DNA from 2 places in the Pandoraea sp. NE5 genome. Region 2 is predicted to be linked to the other one. Evidence: predicted binding sites of a transcription regulator. Region 2 holds the regulator's gene; the other holds the start of a gene.
What was found. The regulator sigma-54, encoded in region 2, starts transcription at its own class of promoters, with help from an activator protein. The targets are predictions, from matches to a motif close to TGGCANGNAANCTGCTTT.
Positions count from the first base shown of each region.

Region 1: prpB (methylisocitrate lyase) is a predicted target of sigma-54. The motif match lies at 5,775-5,792, and genes of this name have one in related genera.

Region 1 is NZ_AP025517.1:3,404,693-3,416,260, forward strand. Features, by position in the region: gene PanNE5_RS15555 (ABC transporter substrate-binding protein) at 1-593, shown strand, start outside; gene PanNE5_RS15560 (hypothetical protein) at 984-1,109, shown strand; gene PanNE5_RS15565 (hypothetical protein) at 1,242-1,883, opposite strand; gene PanNE5_RS15570 (MetQ/NlpA family ABC transporter substrate-binding protein) at 2,222-3,031, shown strand; gene PanNE5_RS15575 (hypothetical protein) at 3,199-3,360, shown strand; gene prpR (propionate catabolism operon regulatory protein PrpR) at 3,389-5,518, opposite strand; gene prpB (methylisocitrate lyase) at 5,872-6,762, shown strand; gene prpC (2-methylcitrate synthase) at 6,791-7,942, shown strand; gene acnD (Fe/S-dependent 2-methylisocitrate dehydratase AcnD) at 8,089-10,686, shown strand; gene prpF (2-methylaconitate cis-trans isomerase PrpF) at 10,707-11,568, shown strand, end outside.
Region 2 is NZ_AP025517.1:909,821-921,388, reverse strand. Features, by position in the region: gene ispE (4-(cytidine 5'-diphospho)-2-C-methyl-D-erythritol kinase) at 1-46, opposite strand, end outside; gene PanNE5_RS04245 (outer membrane lipoprotein LolB) at 288-905, opposite strand; gene PanNE5_RS04240 (tetratricopeptide repeat protein) at 911-2,836, opposite strand; gene mutM (bifunctional DNA-formamidopyrimidine glycosylase/DNA-(apurinic or apyrimidinic site) lyase) at 2,916-3,746, shown strand; gene mutY (A/G-specific adenine glycosylase) at 3,829-4,986, shown strand; gene rapZ (RNase adapter RapZ) at 5,002-5,877, opposite strand; gene PanNE5_RS04220 (PsiF family protein) at 6,108-6,419, opposite strand; gene hprK (HPr(Ser) kinase/phosphatase) at 6,566-7,531, opposite strand; gene ptsN (PTS IIA-like nitrogen regulatory protein PtsN) at 7,629-8,084, opposite strand; gene hpf (ribosome hibernation-promoting factor, HPF/YfiA family) at 8,314-8,667, opposite strand; gene PanNE5_RS04200 (RNA polymerase factor sigma-54) at 8,810-10,297, opposite strand; gene lptB (LPS export ABC transporter ATP-binding protein) at 10,392-11,162, opposite strand; gene lptA (lipopolysaccharide transport periplasmic protein LptA) at 11,188-11,568, opposite strand, start outside.

The sequences.
Region 1 (11,568 bases), 2.5 Mb from region 2:
CGCCCAATACGTGGAGCTTCGCGAGGAATGTGGTCGCGTATCCGCTGGACATCGCCAAAGCGAAGCAGCTGCTCGCCGACGCGGGCTTCCCGCAAGGGTTCGAGACGACGATCTGGACGCGCCCGACGGGCAGTCTGTTGAACCCGAACCCACGTCTGAGCGCCGAGATGCTGCAAAGCGATCTCGCCAGGATTGGTGTTCGGGCGCGGATCAAGACCGTGGAGTGGGGCGAGCTGATTCGTCGCGGCAAGGCGGGAGAACATGATTTGCTCTTCATGGGCTGGTCGGGCGACAACGGCGACCCCGATAACTTTCTGACGCCGCAGTTCAGTTGCGCGGCCGTGCAATCAGGCACCAATTTCGCGCGCTTTTGCGACAAAGACCTTGACCAGTTGATCAGCGAAGGCAAACGCTCTCATGATCTCGCCGCGCGAACCGTGAAGTATCAGGTCGCGCAGCGCATGATCAAGGACGATGCGCTCTGGATTCCATTGGCGCACCCGATTGCTGCGGTCATCACGCGCGCGGACGTGACCGGATACGAGGTGAGTCCGTTCGGCCGACAGGACTTCTCCGCCGTGCAAGTCAAGTAAGCCCCACGCCGATGGTTCGACCATGCCCGCCGTCGGGGCATGGTCGAGCCGTTGGGTCCTTAAGGGCATTGTCGCGGCATCCCCCCCTCTGGCGAGCGCTCTGCTTCGCCAAACTGCACATCTGAAACCTTTCTGAATTCCACCATTTCGCGTTGAACGGCTACCGGGCGTTCTGTGACGCGAGCCGCTCATCATGCGCGCCTCATGCACCGCTCAACCTTGCCTCATGAACCGGTCGTCCGTGCGGTGGATTGCCACAATGATGGGGCGTGTTGTAGGCGTTTCAGGAACGATACGTTTTCGGCGCACCGCTTCACGATGTCTCGCAAATTAAGGTATTAATTTGTTTTAAATCAATAGTTTACAGTGATTGGCACGGAAATCGCGTATATGAATCGCGTATGGCGAAGCGCCAACCCGAACTTCCAGCAGGCTGTTGGCGAGGTACTCCTGTGCTCGCGTGCATGGGACGGCCAGCTATTGCCCGCGATTTTCGCTGACGTGCTCGCGCCGTAACGCAGCCTATGTTGGCCGAGGGGTGCGTGTGTCGAAGTGAGTGTGCGCGGGGAGGGAACCATGAACGGGTTCAAGGCGACTTTGGTGACGGCAGCCGCAGCGGTTGTGCTGTGCGGCATTTCGATCAACGCATTACATGCGGCGGGAGGCGGTGGGCACGGTGGTGGCGGTGGCATGGGCTTTGGTGGCGGCAGTAGCGGCGGGCTGGGTGCCTTTGGTGGCCCCGGAGGATTTGGGAATGGCTTTGGCGCCGGTGCCGGCATAGGTGGCGCAGGCGGCTGCGGTTGCGGCGGTCACAGTGGCGGCGGCGGTGGGCCCGGCGGCGGCGGAGGCGGGGGGCCCGGCGGCGGTGGCGGTGGTGGTGGTGGTGGTGGTGGTGGTGGTGGTGGTGGTGGTGGTGGCGGTGGTGGCGGTGGTGGCGGTGGCGGTGGCGGTGGCGGTGGCGGTGGCGGTGGCGGCGGCGGTGGCGGCGGTGGCGGTGGCGGTGGCGGTGGCGGCGGTGGCGGTGGCAACGCCCCCGGCGGCAGTGCCGGCGCCAGCAGCGGCGGAGGCGTGGGGGCTTCCGGACCGGGCGGTCGTGGCATCGGTGGCGCGGCCGGCGGAAACGGGCTTGCCGCGTTCGGCGGCCCCAGCGGTTTTGGCGGTGGCGGTGGATGTTCGATGAACGGCTTGAATGGTGAGGAGACGTGCCCCTGAGTCAGTCCCGCGTGGGCCGTCCGCGTTCGGCACAACGCGGGCGGGCGCTTGCCTGCGGCATTTGCCGATGCCTGCCAACGCGCTTTGCAGGTTTATCGTCGGTTCCTGATGCGACCGGCTGACGGCCTCGCCGTCAGCCGTGCCACCCCCCCGGCCCGTGATCAGGCAGTTCTCCCGGCGACACGCCCCTTCGGATGACCGAAGGGGCGTTTTTTTATGCGACCGATGAATCGACGCGCGGAGGATATCGAAATGCCGATTGTGTATTTCGCGTAAACCCGTATCTATGGCAGCATCCTGGGTCTGGGCCGTGCAAGGGCGTTGCCGTCCCTTGTGCGACCGTTGTGGACCCATCAAGTCCGCCCCATCGAACGGGCGCTCAACAGGCGCCAAATGAGCAATAGGAGAAATCGCACATGCTGTCCCGTCAACTGATTCACGCGTTCCTCGGCGCCACGTTTGCGCTGGCCTCTCTCGGTGCCACGGCCCAGACGGCCGCCAAACCCCTGAAGGTCGGCACCATGGCCGGCTCGGATGCGCAGATCTTCGAAGTCGTCAAGAAGGTCGCCCATCAGCGCGGCCTCGAGATCAAGATCATCGAGTTCAGTGACTACGCACAGCCGAACGCCGCGCTCGACGCCGGCGACCTGGACGCCAACGGCTTCCAGCACAAGCCGTTCCTCGACAGTCAGGTCAAGGATCGCGGCTACAAGATCGTGAGCGCCGGTCTCACGTACGTCTCACCGCTGGGCTACTACTCGAAGAAGTACAAGTCGCTGAAGGATCTGCCGAATGGCGCCAAGGTCGGTATTCAGAACGACCCGTCCAACGGCAACCGTGCGTTGCTCCTGCTGCAGAAGGAAGGCCTGATCAAGCTGCGTGCCGGTGCTGGCGTCAATGGCAAGAACGCGACCCCGCTGGACATCGCCGAGAACCCGAGGAAGCTGAAGATCGTGGAACTGGAAGCGGCGCAACTACCGCGTGCGCTGCCGGATCTGGATGCCGCCTCGATCAACACCAACTTCGCGGCACAAGCCGGTCTCGTGCCGAAGCGCGACGCGATCGCCATCGAAGATCTGAAGGGGCCCTACGCCAACCTGATTGCCGTGCGCGCACAAGACCTGAACAAGCCGTGGGTCAAGCAACTGGTCGACGCCTATCACTCCGACGAAGTGAAGGCATTCATCGAGACGCAGTTCAAGGGCGCGCTGATTCCCACGTGGTAATCGTCGGCGTTCCGTGCGATGCGCATCGCGCGCGTCGTTCGTCGTAGGTCATGGACCGGGGTTTCGACCCCGGTTTTTTTATGTCGTCGCGACGGACATATGGCTACGCAGGCATGACATCGTTTGACTAGAATGGAAAGTGAGATTCGGACCGACGGGAGGTCGCCATGTCCATGCTCAACGTTTCGATGATGCTTGTGGCGCTGCTTGTCGGCTTCGCCATCGGCATGTTCTTCGACCATTTCTGGGTAACGCATCACGACGAGCCGTCCCAGCACAGGCGCCTGGATTGGCACGAGATGTGGGACCGCATCCGTCACCAGCACTGACGAGCGGGCCGTACCTGAAGCGCAAGCCTCAGCCGTCGACAGTGTCGCGCAGTTTGCGCCAGAGCGTGGAGCGGCTGATGCCGAGTGCCTCGCAAGCGGCGCCGCGGTCGCCACCGCACGCCGCCAACGTGGCGTGAATGCGGGCAAGGTCTTCGGCTGCGCGACGGGCACGACCTGTCAGCGGCGCTGACGCTGAGTGTGATGTTTCGACGCCGGGGACGCGGGCGCGATGGGTGTCGTGCGCGCCAAATTCGCGTCCGTTGGTCGTGTTGATGACATCGGGCGGCATCGGTGTGCCCAGTTCATCGGTCATCGCGCCCAACTCCGGGGCAATCTCGACCAACCTTGCACGGCTGATCTCGTGCGCGTCGACGACATCCGCGCATACGACGGCAATGCGTTCCAGCAGGTTTTCCAGTTCGCGGACATTGCCCGGCCAGCGATAGGTCGCGAGCAGCGGCATGAGCGACGCCTGCAGCGCTTCGACGCTCATGCGCGCCCCCGCGCGGGCGAGTGCGCGTTCGAGAAAGAGGGGGGTGAGGCGCGGCAAGTCCTCCATGCGTTCGCGCAGTGCCGGCAGCACCATGCGCAGGATGTTGAGCCGGTAGTACAAGTCTTCGCGGAACCCCCCTGCAGCCACCCGCTGGCGAAGGTCGCGGTGAGTGGCCGCAATCACGCGCACGTCGCAGGGCACGGGCTCGGTCGCGCCAAGTCGCAGCACCTCGCGCTCCTGCAGCACCCGCAACAGACGCGTTTGCAGCGGCATCGGCATTTCACCGATTTCGTCGAGAAAAATGGTGCCGTTGTGCGCCGTCTCGAACAACCCCGCCTTGCCGCCGCGCCGCGCGCCCGAGAAGGCGCCGTCTTCATAGCCGAACAGTTCGCTCTCGAGCAGCGTTTCCGGAAACGCCGCGCAGTTGATGGCGACGAACGGATAGTCGCGCCGTCGACTGGCATTGTGAATGCCTTGTGCGAGCAGCTCCTTGCCGGTGCCGCTCTCGCCGTGGACGAGTACGGTCGAGTCGGTCTGGGCGTAGCGGCGTGCCAATGCACGCACCTGCGACATCGCGTCGGAATCGCCGATCAGATCGTCGAGGCGATAGCGCGCCACGAGATGGCGTGGGCGATGGCGCGAGCGTAGCGAGCGATCCACGCGCGCAAACGACTGCGAGTCCTGGCACGTCAGCAGCGCGCCCGTGAGCGTGCCCTGGTCGAGCAAGGGAATGCGATTGATGACCCACGTTTTGCCGGCCATCGAGACAATGGCCTCGAGTTCGGCGCTCGCGCTCTCCAGCGTGCGCGCGATGTCGAGCGCCGGGGCGATGGCATCGAGCGGACGGCCGACCGCATCGGCAACGCTCACGCCGAGCATGCCCGCCATCGGGGCGTTGATCGCTTCGATGCGCCCGTTCAGATCGACGGCAGCGACCCCTTCGTGCAAGTGTCGCAGCACGGTATCGAGCCGCTCGCGGCGTTGCGCTTCGATGCGTCCGAAGCGCGCGACTTCGAGTGCCGTGTCGAACGCGGCGCGCACCGAATCCTGCGAATAGAGAAAGACGCCCGCGAGTCCGGCTCGCTCGGCCAGTTCAGTCACCAGCCCGGGGCCGACAATGACCTCGATGCCTTCGTCGCGCAGCCGGTGCACAAGGTCTTCCGCATCGTGGCGGTCGAAATAGGCGTGTTGCGAGATGTCGAGGTGGAACGCGCTCTTGAAGCGCTCAAATTCTGGCGCGGGTCGGGCATACGACACCAGCGCGATACGCGACGCGGGCGAGGGCGCAGGCCGCGCGCGGCGCGCCCGTGCCAGCGCATGCATCACGTCGAAGCCCGTCACTTTCACGAGCACCACGGGCAGGGCAAGGCGCTCGCGCAGGAAGGCACCGTTCGAGCCAGCGGCGACAATGCCGTCAACACTGCCCGCGGGCAGGCGCTCCAAGGCTTCGATGACGGCTTCATAGCCTTTGTCGATGATCTGCACCTCGGCTTGCGCGGCGTAGTCCGGCACGATGTCGCGGTACAACTCGCCGAGCTTGCTGATGCCCACGGCCCAGATCACGGGTTTTCGAACGGCGGTGACCGGTTGCGCAAACCCCGCGCGCGCGGCGCTCGGAGCCGCCGTCGACAGGCGAGGGGGTATCGCGGGGGAGAAATCTGGCATGACCGGACTCATCGATAGGTGCAGGTGGGTGCGCGGCGCACGGACGCGGGCCACCGCAGGAGACTGACTCGAATCGTAGCATAATGCAACTACACGTTTCATATTATGTTTCAATATGAAACATAGTGCGACGAATGTCCGGCGCGAAGCGACGCATTCGACTTGACGCGCGCGTCACATCCGAGAAGAATTTCCGCTGCGAAATGAATGTCTTAGCGATGCGACGGTGCAGTTGGCGCGCGTCCGGATAGCGGGCTGGCACGGCCATTGCTAAGTACCTTGCCATCACTCAACCCATGTGCGATTTGGCAGCTTCCACCGCCGGCCGCACACGACACGATCGAGGCACTCACGTGACGCAAACCCATCGTTCGGCCGGCGCCGCTTTTCGCGAGGCCGTCAAGACCGAGCAACCCTTGCAGGTTGTCGGCGCCATTAACGCGAATCACGCCTTGCTGGCCAAGGCGGCTGGTTTCAAGGCGATCTATCTCTCCGGCGGCGGTGTCGCGGCGGGGTCGCTCGGCCTGCCCGATCTGGGCATCTCCACGCTCGACGACGTGCTCACCGACGTGCGCCGCATCACCGACGTATGCGATCTGCCGTTGCTCGTCGACGTCGATACCGGCTTCGGGCCGTCGGCGTTCAACATCGCGCGCACGGTGCAGTCGCTCATCAAGTTTGGCGCGGGCGCCATGCATATCGAGGATCAGGTCGGCGCGAAGCGTTGCGGCCATCGTCCCGGCAAGGCCATTGTGAGCCAGCAGGAGATGGTCGATCGCATCAAGGCGGCGGTCGACGCCCGCACCGACGAGAACTTCGTCATCATGGCGCGCACCGATGCACTGGCCGTGGAAGGTCTGCAGGGGGCCATCGATCGCGCATGCGCCTGCGTCGAAGCCGGCGCCGACATGATCTTCCCGGAAGCGATGACCGAGTTGCCGATGTACCGCCAGTTCGCCGATGCCGTGAAAGTGCCGGTGCTCGCGAACATCACGGAGTTCGGCGCGACACCGCTGTTCACTGTGGAAGAACTCAAGAGTGCGCAGGTCGGTCTTGTGCTGTACCCGCTCTCGGCCTTCCGCGCCATGAACAAGGCGGCGCAGAACGTCTATCAGACGATTCGCCGCGACGGCACGCAAAAGGCCGTGCTCGACACGATGCAAACCCGCGCCGAACTCTATGAGAGCATCGGCTACCACGCTTACGAACAGAAGCTCGACGCGCTGTTCGCCCAACAGAAATAACTGAATCCCTGATCCTGGAGGAATGAGCATGAGCGAGACGACTGCCACCGGCTTCAAGCCAAAGAAATCCGTCGCCCTGTCGGGGGTGACTGCGGGCAACACCGCGCTGTGTACGGTGGGCCGTTCGGGCAACGATCTGCATTACCGCGGCTACGATATTCTGGATCTGGCCCAGACCTCGGAGTTCGAGGAAATCGCGTACCTGCTCGTCTATGGCAAGCTGCCGAGCGTGGCGGAGCTGCGCGGCTACAAGGCCAAGCTCAAGGCGCTGCGCGGCCTGCCGGCCGCCGTCAAGGACGCGCTCGAGACCGTACCGGCCGCCGCCCACCCGATGGACGTGATGCGCACGGGCGTCTCGGTGCTGGGCACCGTGTTGCCGGAGAAGGACGATCACAATGTGCCGGGCGCGCGCGACATCGCCGACCGTCTGATGGCCAGCTTCGGCTCGATGCTGCTGTACTGGTACCACTTCAGCCACAACGGCGTGCGCATCGATGTGGAGACCGACGACGACAGCATCGGCGGCCACTTCCTGCACCTGCTGCACGGCGAAAAGCCGTCGGACTTGTGGGTGCGCGCCATGCACACGTCGCTGATCCTTTACGCGGAGCATGAATTCAACGCGTCCACGTTCACCGCGCGCGTGATCGCGGGCACGGGCTCGGACATGCACTCCGCCATCACCGGCGCCATTGGCGCCTTGCGCGGCCCGAAGCACGGCGGCGCGAACGAAGTGGCGTTCGAGATCCAGAAGCGCTATGACTCGCCCGACGACGCCGAGGCCGATATCCGCCGCCGCGTCGAGAACAAGGAAGTGATCATCGGCTTCGGTCACCCGGTCTACACCGTGAGCGATCCGCGCAACAAGGTCATCAAGGAAGTCGCGCACGAATTGTCGAAGGATCAGCAGAATACGAAGATGTACGACATTGCCGAGCGTCTGGAATCGGTGATGTGGGACGTCAAGAAGATGTTCCCGAACCTGGACTGGTTCAGCGCTGTGAGCTACCACATGATGGGCGTGCCCACCGCGATGTTCACGCCGCTGTTCGTGATTGCGCGCACGTCGGGCTGGAGCGCCCACGTCATCGAGCAGCGCATCGACAACAAGATCATTCGTCCGAGCGCCAATTACACCGGTCCGGAAGATCAGCAGTTCGTGCCGATCGACAAGCGCTGAGTCTGCCTGCGTCGGGCCTTCCTTGCCCGGAAGGCCCCGGGGCGGCGGTCGCTTCGCCGCTGTCCCGCGCAGGCGTCCGGCACGCAGGCGCATCGTCTGCTTACGGGTTACGCTGCCATCCACCGGGCCGATACTTTCCTCACATGATGAATTCCGAATACCGTAAATCCCTGCCCGGGACGTCGCTCGATTACTTCGACGCCCGCGCCGCTGTCGAGGCCATTGCGCCGGGCGCCTACGACACGCTGCCCTACACGTCGCGCGTGCTGGCCGAGAACCTCGTGCGCCGCTGCGATCCGGCGGCACTGACCGACGCCCTCAAGCAACTGATCGAGCGACGCCGCGATCTCGATTTCCCCTGGTTTCCTGCTCGCGTGGTGTGTCACGACATTCTCGGCCAGACCGCGCTGGTCGATCTCGCCGGGCTGCGCGACGCCATCGCGGCGCAAGGCGGCGATCCCGCGCTCGTCAATCCGGTCGTGCCGACGCAACTCGTCGTCGATCACTCGCTCGCCGTCGAGTGCGGCGGCTTCGATCCCAACGCGTTCGCCAAGAACCGCGCCATCGAAGATCGTCGCAATGAAGATCGTTTCGACTTCATCAACTGGACGAAGCAGGCGTTTCGCAACGTCGACGTGATTCCGCCGGGCAATGGCATCCTGCACCAGATCAATCTTGAGCGCATGAGCCCTGTGATCCAGGTCTCGGACGGCGTGGCTTATCCGGACACGCTCGTGGGCACCGACTCGCATACGCCGATGGTCGATGCGCTGGGCGTGATCGCCGTCGGTGTGGGCGGTCTGGAAGCCGAGAGTGTGATGCTCGGGCGCGCGTCGTGGATGCGTCTGCCGGATATCGTCGGCGTGGCACTGACGGGCAAGCCGCAGCCGGGGATCACGGCGACGGATATCGTGTTGGCGCTCACCGAATTCCTGCGCAAGGAGAAAGTGGTGTCCGCCTACCTGGAGTTCTATGGCGACGGGGCGGCAAACCTCACGCTGGGCGACCGCGCCACGATCTCGAACATGGCGCCCGAGTTCGGCGCCACGGCGGCGATGTTCTACATCGACGCGCAAACGATCAAGTATCTGAAGCTCACCGGTCGCGAGGACGCCCAGGTCGCGCTGGTCGAGACCTATGCGAAGCAGACCGGCCTCTGGGCCGACACGCTGACGCACGCGCAATACGAGCGCGTGCTTACGTTCGATCTGTCGAGCGTGGTGCGCAACATCGCTGGCCCATCGAATCCGCACAAGCGTGTGCCGACGAGTGAGTTGGCCGCGCGCGGCATCAGCGGCAAGGTCGAAAACGAACCGGGCCGGATGCCCGACGGCGCGGTCATCATCGCGGCGATCACGAGCTGCACGAATACCAACAACCCGCGCAACATGATTGCGGCGGGATTGTTCGCGCGCAACGCCAATCGCGCGGGCCTCACGCGCAAGCCGTGGGTGAAGAGCTCGCTCGCCCCGGGGTCGAAGGCCGTCACGCTGTATCTGGAGGCCGCCGGGTTGCTGCCGGAACTGGAGGCCCTCGGCTTCGGTGTGGTGGCCTATGCGTGTACGTCATGCAACGGCATGTCGGGCGCGCTCGACCCGGTCATCCAGCAGGAGATCATCGAGCGCGACCTCTATGCCACGGCTGTGCTCTCGGGCAACCGTAACTTCGACGGTCGCATTCATCCGTACGCGAAGCAGGCGTTTCTCGCGTCGCCGCCGCTGGTGGTGGCCTATGCCATCGCCGGGACGATCCGTTTCGACATCGAGAAGGATGTGCTCGGGGTCGATGCCAACGGCAAGCCGGTGCGCTTGGCCGACCTTTGGCCGAGCGACGAAGAGATCGACGCGATCATCGAGCGCAGCGTCAAGCCAGAGCAATTCCGTCGCGTCTATGAGCCGATGTTTGCCGCGTCGGTCCACGCGGGCGAGACGGCCGATCCGCTGTACGACTGGCGCGAGATGAGCACCTATATCCGTCGTCCGCCGTATTGGGAAGGGGCGCTCGCGGGTGAGCGTACGTTGCGCGGCATGCGCGCGCTGGCGGTGCTGGGCGACAACATCACGACCGACCACCTCTCGCCGTCGAACGCGATCATGGCCGACAGCGCGGCCGGTGAATACCTCGCGAAGATGGGCCTGCCGGAAGAGGATTTCAATTCCTACGCCACGCACCGCGGCGACCACCTGACGGCGCAGCGCGCCACGTTCGCCAACCCGACGCTCAAGAACGAGATGGTCGTGGTCGACGGGCAGGTCAAGGCGGGGTCGCTCGCGCGTATCGAGCCGGAAGGCAAGATCACCCGCATGTGGGAAGCGATCGAGACGTACATGGCGCGCAAGCAGCCGCTCATCATCATTGCCGGGGCCGATTACGGCCAGGGTTCGTCGCGCGACTGGGCGGCCAAGGGGGTGCGGCTGGCGGGCACTGAAGCCATCGTTGCCGAGGGTTTCGAGCGCATTCACCGCACCAATCTGGTCGGCATGGGCGTCTTGCCGCTCGAATTCAAGCCGGGCACGAACCGCAAGACGCTCGGCATCGACGGCAGCGAAACCTTCGACGTGACCGGTGAGCGCACGCCGCGCGCCGATCTCACGCTGGTCATCCATCGTCGCAATGGCGAGCGCGTGGAAGTGCCGGTGACCTGCCGTCTCGATACGGCCGAGGAAGTGTCGATCTACGAGGCGGGCGGGGTGCTGCAGCGCTTCGCGCAAGACTTTCTGGAATCGTCACAGGCGGCTGCCTGACCTGCCCGAGGAGAGACGTGATGGCGCATCAGCCACAAATTCGAATACCCGCCACCTACATGCGTGGCGGCACCAGCAAGGGCGTGTTCTTCCGCCTGCAAGACCTGCCCATCGCCGCACAGGTGCCGGGCACAGCGCGCGATGCGCTGCTCATGCGCGTGATCGGCAGCCCGGACCCCTACGGCAAGCAGATCGACGGCATGGGCGGGGCGACGTCGAGCACGAGCAAGACGGTCATCCTCGCGAAGAGCGAGCGACCGGAGCACGATGTGGACTATCTGTTCGGGCAGGTGTCGATCGATCAGACGTTCGTCGACTGGAGCGGCAACTGCGGCAATCTGTCGGCGGCCGTCGGCCCGTTCGCGATCAGCGGCGGCTTGGTGGATCCGGCGCGGGTGCCGCGCGATGGCGTGGCCGTCGTGCGTATCTGGCAGGCCAACATCGGCAAGACGATCATTGCGCACGTGCCGATGACGGACGGTGCGGTGCAGGAGACGGGGGATTTCGAACTCGACGGCGTGACGTTCCCGGCCGCCGAAGTCCAGCTCGAATTCCTCGATCCGGCCGCCGAGGACGACGGTGAGGGGGGAGCCATGTTCCCGACCGGCAACCTCGTCGATGACCTCGAAGTCCCCGGTGTGGGCACATTCAAGGCGACGATGATCAACGCCGGCATTCCCACCATCTTCCTCAATGCCGAGGACATTGGCTACCGGGGCACGGAGTTGCAGGACGCCATCAACAGCGACGCGAAGGCGCTGGCGATGTTCGAGACGATTCGAGCGCACGGTGCGATCCGCATGGGGCTGATCAAGGACGTGTCCGAAGCCGCGACGCGTCAGCACACGCCGAAGGTCGCGTTCGTGGCGAAGCCGGCGGGTT
Region 2 (11,568 bases):
GGTTCAGCTTGGCCGGAGCCGGGCAGTCACGCAGGATTTCGTACATGGCGATGCAAAACGATGGATAACGAGCGTCGACGCGGCACTGTCGCAACGTCGGTGTCTGGAGACGGGACTTCCCCGCGCAATTCGATCCCTTTGCGCAAGGCGCGCGTGGCATTCGACGTGCGCTGGAGCGGGCGGCGCCAAGCATAGCACCGTCGCAACAAGCGCGCCCAAGTGGCCGTCGATACCGCCGATGTCGCCAAAGCGATGGCGGTGCCCGGCCCAATCGGCGTCGCTCGACCTTACTCGTCGATCACGAGCCGCACAGCGAGCGGCGACCCGTCGAGATCGCGAGACAGGTCGATGCGCTTGACGCGTAGTGGCGCGCCGTCGAAAAAGGCCTGATAGTCGATCGTCCACCCGTCCTGCTTCAAATGCGTCGGCCGTTGTGTCTGGGGATCGCGCTCGATGCTCGCCTGCGATCCCGGAGCGCCCTGCATTTGCAGCCAGTAGCGCAGGCCGCCCACCGGCAGCGCGAAGCCCAGGGCGTCGTGCATGACATCTTCGAGGCGCGGGCCACTCAACGGTGCCTTGCCGGGTAATTCGAGCGACGCACGACGCGGATTCTCGCGCACGATCGCCTGGGTTTGTCCGAGCGGGTCGAGCAACTGGACGATCGCGTTGTCGCCATTCTGCTGCCAGTCGAAATTGCCGTAGGTATTGCGCGTCTCGCCATTCTGCTCGTAACGCACGGAGAAGCGGCCACGGTAGTGTTCGACGCTGGCGCCCGCCGCCGACGTCACCGCGGTGGGCGGCGCGAGGCTCGCACAGCCGGCGACGAGCCCGGCGAGCGCACAGGCCAGCACCAGGGTCGTGGCGCGAGCCGAACGCGACGCCACGAGCGAAAACGGCGACCTCATATGCATTACGGCGTCACGTTGTAGCGTTTCATCGTCGCGCGCAGCGTGTCGTCGTCGCCGTCGAGCTTGAGGGCTTCACGCCAGGTCTTGCGTGCCTCGTCCTGCTGGCCCGATTCCCACAGCACCTCGCCCAAGTGAGCGCCGATCTCGGCCTGCGCCTGAATGCCATACGCGCGGCGCAGCAGTTCGAGCGCCTGCGGTTTGTCGCCGAGGCGATACTTCACCCAGCCCAGGCTGTCCAGAATGTACGGATCGTCCGGCGCGAGCGCCGACGCCTTTTGCAGTAGTTTGAGCGCTTCCGGCAGACGGGTATTTCGCACGGTCAGCGAGTAGCCGAGCGCGTTGTAGGCTTGTGCGTTTTCCGGCTGTGACGCCATCACACGACGCATCGTCTTTTCCATGACGTCGTAGTGTTTGTTCAACTCGGCCACCATGCCGTACTGATACAGCAGGTCCGGATCGTCGGGATGATTCTTTACCTCGACCGCGAGCAGCTTTTCCGCCTCGTCGTAGCGTTTTGCCTTGACGAGCAGATCCGACTCGGCGCGCTTGAGCGCGAGTTGCTCACGCGGATCGCTCGTCTTGATGCTGATGCTGTGCAGCAGCGCACGGCCTTCGTCGACCTTGCCCTGATCGGCGAGCAGCTGCGCGCGCCCGATCTGCGCGGGCAGATACGCGTTGCTGTCTTCGCGAATCTTCGAAAGCCACTTGTCGGCGGCCGGGTAATCCTTGCGGTCCTGGGCGATCTGCGCGAGATAGACATAGGCTTGCGCGCCGTCGGTGTTCTGCTGTTCGGCTTCCGACGCGTACTTCTGCAGATATTGTTCGGCCTGCTCAGGATGTTTGGCGTGCAGGTTGAGCAGCGCGAGCGCCATGAGCGTCGAGAGTTCGTGCGGGTAACGCTTTTCCAGCGTTTCGAACTGCTTCTGTGCCGCGTCGAGCTGGTTGTCGGCCAGCAGGAGCTTGGCGTAGGCGAAGCGCGCTTCCTTGGCGTTCGGATTGCGATCGAGGAACGTCTTCAATCCGGCAATGGCGCTGCTGCGCTCTTCCGGCCCCATCTGAGCGTAAAGCAGTGCGGCGGCCTCGTAATCGGGCTTGAGACTGAGGGCCTTTTCCAGCGACGCGCGTGCGCCGGCGGTGTCGCCGGCATCGAGTTGCGAGCGGGCGATGGCCAGTTGCGCCTCGGGGCGTTGCATGTCGTTCGCCAGCATCCGCTTGAGCGACGCGATCCCCGTGGCGCGCTCCGGACTGCGCGCAATCATCTGCTGCAGTTCGAGAATGGCCTGGCCGCGGCGTGCTTCCGGCACCTTGTTCAGTTCGTCGACGAGCAGCGGTTCGGCGTCGGACAGATGGCCGGTGCCGACCTCGAGGCTCGCGAGCAACTGCGATGCAGGACGCCAGGTCGGATCGAGTTCGTGCCAGAGTCGGGCGGCAATGAGCGCGTCTCCGAGCTGGCGGGCGCCGAGCGCGATCTCGACCGCGCGGCGGGCCATGCGCGGGTCCTTCGTGCGATTGGCCAGTGCGACATAGGTGTTGAAGGCGGGCGCCAGGCTGCCTTGTTGCAGGCTCAACTCGGCGGCCATCACCTCGAAGACGATCTCGCTGGAGAGCGCGACGTTCGGAAGCTTTTCGCGCGGGACGCTCGCATCTGACGCCGCGGACGCCCCGGCTTCGCTGCCGACGTCTGCGCTGGCGTCGCTCGCGCCTGCCGGCGCGCTCGCTGGCGCGGCTTGCGCCGTCGGCCGGGACTGTGCAAACGCGTTCGACGAAGGCAGGAATGCCATGATGGCGCTGGCGCAGGTTACGCCAAGCGCCGTTGCGCCGGCCCACGCCCCGCGTGCCAGGGCGCCGCGCAGGCGCAAAACCACGGGTGCCACGGTGAGCGCCGTGCTGGTCGCGGCGGGGATGGACTGGAATCGGGTGTTCGGCATAGGGATCCACGACAGGTTTCGAGCGATTGTAGCGCGCCCGATACAATAGAGTCTAAATCCTCAGCAAACGTTCGCAGGCATGCCTGAACTCCCAGAAGTCGAAGTCACCCGTCGCGGGATTGCGCCGCACGTGGCGGGCACACGCGTTGCCCGCATCGACGTGCGCAACGCCTCATTGCGCTGGCCGGTGCCCGACGGACTCGACACGCTCCTGCGCGGCGAAACGCTCGTCGGCGTGACCCGTCGCGGCAAGTACCTGTTGCTGGAATACGCGCCCGGCTGGCTGTTGGTGCATCTGGGCATGACCGGCACGTTGCGTGTCCTGCCCGAGCCGCAGGCGCTGCCGGCGGCCGGGGTGCACGACCATATCGATCTCGTTTTCGAGCGATGCGCGCTGCGCTATCGCGATCCGCGTCGTTTCGGCGCGGTGTTGTTCCATCCGCGCTCGGCGGGCGACGTGCTGGCACATCCCCTGCTGGCCGGTCTCGGTGTCGAGCCGCTGACGGACGCTTTCGACGGCCGATGGCTTTACGCAGGTACGCGCGGCAGGACCGTCGCCATCAAGCAGGCATTGCTCGCGGGCAGCATCGTTGTCGGTGTGGGCAACATCTATGCGTCGGAGAGCCTCTTCCGCGCGGGCATCGCGCCGCGCATGGCGGCGGGCAAACTCTCGCGGCCCCGGGCCGAGAAGCTCGCCCAAGCCATCAAGGACGTGCTTGCCGCGGCGATCGAGAAGGGCGGCAGCACGTTGCGCGACTTCGTCGGCAGCGACGGCAATCGCGGCTATTTCCAGCAGGAATATTTCGTCTACGATCGTGCCGGGCAACCCTGTCGCGTGTGTGGCACCCCGATCCGGCAGATCGTGCAAGGGCAGCGCTCCACGTTCTTCTGCCCGCATTGTCAAAAATAACGCAAGCGGCAATCGCAGATCGCGCAGCGGGTCGGCGGTTTGGCCGCGACGGCTGCCGTACACGACGCCCCCCAAAAATGATATGACCGACTCCCTCAACGACTCCACCGCCGGCCCGCCGGCGAGCCATTTCGCCGAGCGTCTGATTGCCTGGCAGGCCGAGCACGGCCGTCACGACCTGCCATGGCAGAACACGCGCGACGCCTATCGCATCTGGCTCTCCGAGATCATGTTGCAGCAGACCCAGGTCGCGACGGTGATCCCCTACTACACGCGTTTTCTCGAGCGCTTCCCCGACGTCGCGGCATTGGCGAGCGCCGCGCAGGACGACGTGATGGCGCTCTGGAGCGGCCTGGGCTACTACTCGCGGGCGCGTAATCTGCACCGTTGCGCGCAGGTCGTGGTGGCCGAGCACGGCGGTCGTTTCCCGTCCGACCCCGAGATGCTCGCCTCGCTGCCGGGCATCGGCCGTTCGACGGCCGCGGCGATTGCCGCGTTTGCCTACGATGCGCACGCCGCGATTCTCGACGGCAACGTCAAACGAGTCCTCGCGCGGGTGTTCGGCATCGAGGGATTTCCGGGCACGCCGAAGATCGAGCGGGCGATGTGGACGCTGGCTGAGTCCCTGCTGCCGCAACGCGACTTGCCCGCCTATACGCAGGGGATGATGGATCTCGGGGCGACGCTGTGCGCTCGCGGCAAGCCGCGTTGCGGCGAGTGCCCGTTCGACGGCGATTGCGTCGCGCATGCGACCGGACGCGAGCGCACGTTACCCACATCCAAGCCCAAAAAGGCGCAGCCGGAGCGTTATGTCGATGTGCTGGTGATTTGCGCGGGCGAGCGCGTGTTGTTCGAGCGACGGCCGGACAGCGGTATCTGGGGCGGCTTATGGAGCCTGCCGGAACTGACCCCGCCGACCGACGCGCGCGACGCCGACGATGCGTTGCTGCGCGAGCGTCTGAGCGCGCATGCCGCCGCGCTCGGTGCGGGTGACGGGAGGGTGCAGTCGCTCGAACCGCTGCACGGTCTCACGCACGTTTTCACACATTTTCGGCTGCACTTGCGGCCGTGGCGGGTGACGCTGGGCGCGAGCGCCGCGGTGCCGCCAAACGGCTCGCGCCACGCGTGGCTGGACGCCGCCGGCGTTGCCGCCGCCGGCCTACCCTCGCCGATCCGCAAGATTGCCGATGCCTTGTCGATCGGTTCGCCGAGCGACGGCCAACTGTCGTTGCCGACCTGAGCGGGCTGTTCCGGTTCAGGTCGTCGACTCGAGCGGGGCGAGTTCGCGATGGCGTACCAGCACGCTGGCTTCGGAGCGAAAGCGCTTGCCCAGCGTTTCGGCGATGAACACGGAGCGGTGTTGACCGCCCGTGCAGCCGATCGCCACCGTCAGGTAACTGCGGTTGTCGCGCATATAGCTCGGCAGCCATTTCTGCAGATAGGCGCCGATATCGTTGGTCATCTCGTCGACTTCGGGGATGGCCGACAGGAAGTCGATCACCGGTTGATCGCGACCGGTCAGCGGACGCAGCTGCGTGTCGTAATACGGATTGGGCAGCGAGCGCACGTCGAAGACGAGATCGGCGTCGAGCGGCACGCCATGCTTGAATCCGAAGGACTCGAACATCAGTGTGAGTCCGGTGTGATCGTGCTGGACGAACTCGCGGATCCAACGGCGCAACGCGCTCGCGCGCAAATTGCTGGTGTCGATCTGGTGACCGAGTTCGGCCACGCTGTTGAGCATTTCGCGCTCGGTCTCGATCGCTTCGACCAGCGAACCATTGGCCGAGACGGTATCGTCGCTCGTCACGGAGAGCGGGTGACGGCGGCGTGTCTCCGAGAAGCGCTGAACCAGCGTTTGCGTGGTGGCGTTGAGGAACAGGGCTCGCACGTCGTGACCGAAGCGGCGCAGGCCGCCAATGATCGGCGGCAGATCGGCAAGCGAGCCGCCGCTGCGCGCGTCGATGGCAACGGCGAGACGTGTGTAGTTCTGCGTTTCGAGATACTCGGCGAGTTCAGGGAGAAAGCGCGACGGTAGATTGTCGACGCAGTAGTAACCCGCATCTTCGAGGACGTTCAGGGCGAGCGATTTGCCGGAACCCGAAACGCCGGTAATCAGTACGATCTTCATGAGATTCCCCGGATACAGCGATCATGGTAAGCGATTGTGTCGTATGGGTGTCGAGCGGCCAAAAAGAAGAACGTTCCATGCGTTTTTGCTCCATTCGCGAGAATGACGCGCGAGAAACGACAACGGCGCCCGCGAGGGGCGCCGTTGTGTCAGCCTGTGGGCAGGCTCGCCGCTTATCCGTCCATCCGTCGATTCGTCAGAAGGTCGGTGCGGGAAAGCCCCCGGTGCGCTTACTTGTTCGACAGGCACGACTTCATGAACGCCTTGCGATCGTCGCCCTTCTTGTCGCCAGCCTGGGCATTGCAGGTCTTCATCTTTTCCTGCTGGGTCTGCTTGGCGGCGGGCTTGTTCGACAGGCATTCCTTCATGAACGCCTTGCGATCGTCGCCTTTCTTGCTGCCAGCTTGCGCATTGCAGACGCCCATCTTGCTTTGTTGGGTATTGGCAGCCTTGGGCGCAGGTGCGGGGGCGGCCGTCTGGGCAAACACGGGCGATGCGAGCAGCGGGGATACCAGAAGCAATGCAGCGAATGCTTTTTTCATGATCGTCTCTCCATAAGGTCGACACGCACGGGATTGGACCGCGTGGCGATTACAACATGAAAGAAAACGCGCCGCAATCGCGCGGCGTTGACAGAAAGACGCAGAAATTGCGGTAAACCCGGGGCATTCGTCCGGCAGGAGATCGCTCAGAGCAGCCGATTCTGCATGCCGTCCGGATCTTGCATGGCTTGACGCTGGCGCTCCATGAAATCCTTGAGGGTGTCGATGCCACGCAGTTGCAGGATCGTGTTGCGCACGGCGGCTTCGACCAGCACGGCGAGGTTTCGCCCGGCCGCCACTTGCAGAATCACCTTGTTGATGGGCAGGCCCAGCACATCCACGGTTTGCGCTTCGAGCGGCAGCCGCTGGAATTCGCCATCGGGGCGGCGCACCAACTGAACGATCAACTTGAGCTTCATTTTCCGGCGCACGGCCGTCTCACCGAAGATCGTCTTGATGTCGAGCAAACCCAGGCCGCGCACTTCCAGCAGGTTTTGCAGCAGCGGCGGGCAACGGCCTTCGACGAAATCCGGCCCGAGGCGCACGAAATCGACCGCATCGTCTGCTACCAGTCCGTGACCGCGGCTGATCAGTTCCAGGCCGAGCTCGCTCTTGCCGAGGCCGGAATCGCCGGTGAGCAGCACCCCCATGCCCAGAATGTCGAGAAATACGCCGTGCATCGTGCATCGCGGGGCGAACACACGCGAAATGTACATGCGCAGACTGTCGATGACCGCCGCCGTCGACATCGGCGTGGTGAACAGTGGCGTGGAGGAGCGGGTACAGCGCAGTACGAGATCGGGCGGGGCTTCGAGGCCGTCGGCCACCACGAGGAACGGCGGCTCGAGCGCGATGACTTCGCCCATGTGGCGCTTGCGGTTTTCGTCCGTGAGGCGCTGGTAGTAGCGCAGCTCGGCCTCGCCAAGCACCTGAATCCGGTTCGGGTGAATGAGGTTCAGGTGACCCACGAGGTCGGCGCTGGAGGTGGCCGTCGACACGCTCTCGGGCGTGAAGCCACGTTCCCACCCCTCGTGCCCGGTCAGCCACGACAAACGCAGCGTGGCGGCGTTGTCGTCGAAAATGCTTTGCGCGTTGATGCCGGTCAGTTCCACCGCGTCGCCTCGTTCGGTTGGGGTTGGGTGCTACGGAGTTCGTCCTGCGTCGCGGCGCGATACCCCGAAACACCGGGATAGCCGCACCAGCGCCGGCTCAGGGTTGCCAGTTCGCGAGCGCAGTATGGATATCGTCGGCACTCGGCGCGGAGGTCAAGGTCTCGCGCATCGTGCGATCCGAGAGCAACTGCGCAATTTCGGACAATATCTCGAGATGCTGCTGCGTTGCCTGCTCCGGTACCAACAGGAAGAACAGCAGGGACACGGGTTGCGCGTCGGGGGCCTCGAAGGGAATCGGATCGTCCAGGCGCACGAAGGCTGCCATCGGATGCTTGAGGCCCTTGATGCGCCCGTGCGGAATGGCCACACCTTCTCCCAGTCCGGTCGAGCCGAGACGCTCGCGGGCGAACAGATTGTCGGTGACAAGCGCGCGCGACAGGCCGGCATTGTTCTCGAAGAGAAGCCCGGCTTGCTCGAAGACGCGCTTCTTGCTGGTGACAGACAGTCCAAGCAATATGTTGGACGCAGGTAAGAGTTTGACTAAACGGTTCATCTTGTAATGCGGGCGAACGCATGGTCGCCCTCCAGCCCCCCGGTTGACCTCGCATTATAGACCACCCGTCGACGCACTCCCGGCGATGCGAGGGAGCATGCAAAAGGGGCCGTTCAACGGCCCCGCGGTGGGTGATGCCAGAGACTTACGACAGACGTCGATGTGCGCGTGGGCTTCCTCGCGAATCGCCGTCAGTGTCGGTCAATGCGGCTACCTTGCCCGGACAGACTCATTGCAGCGGTTCCGCCTCGGGAGGTTCCTGGTGCTTGAGGGCCTCGCGGCCATGATCCTGAACCTTGTCCTTGTATTGCATAACCTTGCGGTCGAGCATGTCGATCAGCTTGTCGATGGCGGCGTACATATTCTCGTCACACTTCTCGACGAAAATCTCCTTGCCCTTGAGATACACGGTGACGCTAGCGATCTGGCGTCCGGTCTTCTCCTTGGTCTTGTCGACAGATAGGATCACCTCGGCACCGATGAGCTGGTCGAAATGGCGCAACACGCGTTCAAGCTTGTTGACCACGAATTCGCGCAGCGACGGCGTGAGTTCGAGATGATGTCCACTGATCTTCAGATTCATAGCTGCTCTCCTTGCTGAAATGCCGAAGTGCAGGCCGCGTCACAAGCAACGCTGGCTAGCGGGAGTGCGAGCCATTGGCGTGACGCAATGTCGCACTGCGGCGTGATGCCCCAGCGAGCCAAGATGGCACACCAGGACCGTCCTACAAAGATTTGCGCAAGTTCACTGCGGGAATGCGCATGGCTTCGCGGTATTTCGCGACGGTGCGTCGCGCTACCACGAACCCTTGCTCTGCCAGCAGCTCCGCGATACGGCTGTCGGAAAGGGGGGTCTGCGGATCTTCTGCTCCTATGAGTTGCTTGATGAGTGCGCGGATGGCGGTCGATGAGGCGGCGCCCCCGGCTTCCGTGGCCACGTGTGAACCAAAGAAGTACTTAAGCTCGAAGGTTCCGAATGGAGTGAGCATGTACTTACTGGTTGTCACGCGTGAAATCGTGGATTCATGTAAACCCAGCGTATCAGCAATTTCGCGTAAAACCAAGGGCCGCATGCCGATTTCGCCATGCGTGAAGAAGTTCTTCTGACGCTCGACGATCGCCTGCGACACGCGCAGGATCGTGTCGAACCGCTGTTGGATGTTCTTGATGAGCCAGCGCGCTTCCTGAAGTTGCTGCTGCAGGTTGCCGGTTCCCGGCGCATTGCGGTTGTTGCGAAGGATGCGCGCATACATTTCATTGATGCGCAGGCGCGGCATGACCTCGGGATTGAGTTCGGCGGTCCAGCCGCCGCCTTGCTTGCGCACGAGCACGTCGGGGATGACGTAATCCGCCTGGGGCGAGCCGTAGGCGGCGCCCGGGAACGGGTCGAGCGAGCGAATCAGTTGATGCGCCGCGCGCAGGCTGTCCTCGCTCACGCCCAGCAGACGACGCAACCGTGTGTAGTCGCGCGCGGCGAGCAGCTCCAGATGATCGGAAACGATGCGCAGCGACAGAGTTCGCACGCTGCTTGCCGGCAGCCGCTGGAGTTGCAGGCGAAGGCATTCTGACGGGGTTCGGGCGCCCACGCCTGCCGGGTCGAAGCTCTGCAGCAGCGCGAGCGCGGCGTTGATCTCTTCGGTCTCGAGCCCAAGTTCCTCGGACATTTCCGCCTGCATTTCGTCGAGCAGGGTGCCGAGATAGCCGTCTTCGTCGAGCGATTCGATCAGGAATTCCACCAGCAGGCGATCGCGCGGGCTGGCTTTCGTCAGGCGCAACTGGGCGAGCAGGTGTTCGCGAAGATTGGGATGATCGACGTGCAGTTGCGGCCGCTCATTGTCGTCGTCGTCCGACGCACTGCCCGAGCGGGCAAAGTCGTTCAGGCTCCAGTCGTTGCCACCGTCGCGCGCGTTGTCGTCGAAGCGGGTCTCGCCGTCGAGTTCGCGGGCGTCGTCCTGGCCGCTGGCCGATTCCGGCGTGTCGTTGGTGCTGCTGCTCGACGAGCCCCGCTCATTGCGCAGCGATCCGTCCGTGCCCACACGGATCGTGCCGGCGAGCCAATCGTCCTCGCGCTCGAGCATCGGGTTCTGGGTGAGGGCGTGCTCGACTTCCTGCTGAAGTTCGAGCGTCGACAGTTGCAACAATCGGATGGATTGCTGCAACTGAGGCGTGAGGGTCAGGTGCTGGGAGGTGCGGAGTTGAAGGGTCGGTTTCATAGCATTTCTCGCCTTCATTGTAGAGGCTTTGTCACGCCAGCGAAACCGGCCCGGCCCCCTATCGGAGGCAGGGTTTACATGCGAAAAATTTGCTTTACATCCGGAAGTTTTCGCCCAGATATACGCGCCGCACGCTTTCGTCGGCCACGATCTGGTCGGGCGTGCCGGCGGCGAGCACCGAGCCTTCGCTAATGATGTAGGCGTGATCGCAGATGCCGAGCGTCTCGCGTACGTTGTGGTCGGTAATCAGGACACCGATGCCACGATCTTTCAGAAAACGCACGATTCGCTGGATTTCCAGCACGGCGATCGGATCGACGCCCGCGAACGGTTCGTCAAGCAAAATGAAGCGCGGTTGCGTGGCCAGGGCGCGGGCGATTTCCACGCGGCGGCGTTCGCCGCCCGAGAGCGACATCGCCGGATTTTCGCGCAAATGGCTCACCTGCAACTCGTCGAGCAGCGCTTCGATGCGTCGGTCGATCTCGTCGCGCTTGAGCGGCTTGCCGTGCGCATCGAGCTGCAATTCGAGCACCGCCCGGATGTTGTCTTCGACCGTGAGCTTGCGGAACACCGACGCTTCCTGCGGCAGGTACGAGACGCCCATGCGGGCGCGCTCGTGAATCGGCAGCTCGCTGATCACGTTGCCGTCGAGCTGGATTTCGCCGTCGTCGGCGGGCACGAGGCCCACGATCATGTAGAACGATGTCGTCTTGCCCGCGCCGTTCGGGCCGAGCAGTCCCACGACTTCGCCGCTCTTCACATCGAGCGAGACGTCCTTGACAACAGTACGGGCACCGTATTGTTTCTTGAGCGAGCGCACCACGAGCGCGCTCGGCTTGCCCGATTGACCGTCGCCCGGATGGATCGTCGAGGCGTTGCTATTGGCAGAATTACTCACGCGGATTCCCGATGCTTTTGGAGGGAGACAGCGGCGGCAGATCGCCCTTGGGCGCGGCCGCCGGCTTGCTCGCGCCGCCGGCGCCTGGCTGGTTCGCGCCAGTGGCATTGCGCGGGGCGAGCGTGGCGCGCACGCGGCCGTTCGGATTGTTGGCGTTGACCTGATCGGCACCGCTGTTGGCGGTATAGACCTCGTTGTACGTGTCGTACGTGATCACGCTACCGTGAATTTCGTCGAGCACCCTCGTGCCGCCGGCCAGGCGCTTGAGCGTGGCTTGTGTGGTCAGCGTGGCGACTTCGGTCTTGCCGTTGTAATAGATCGTTTGGCCCCAGCCGTCGATGTATTCGTCCAGGCCGTCGCGCTTCTGGCGCAT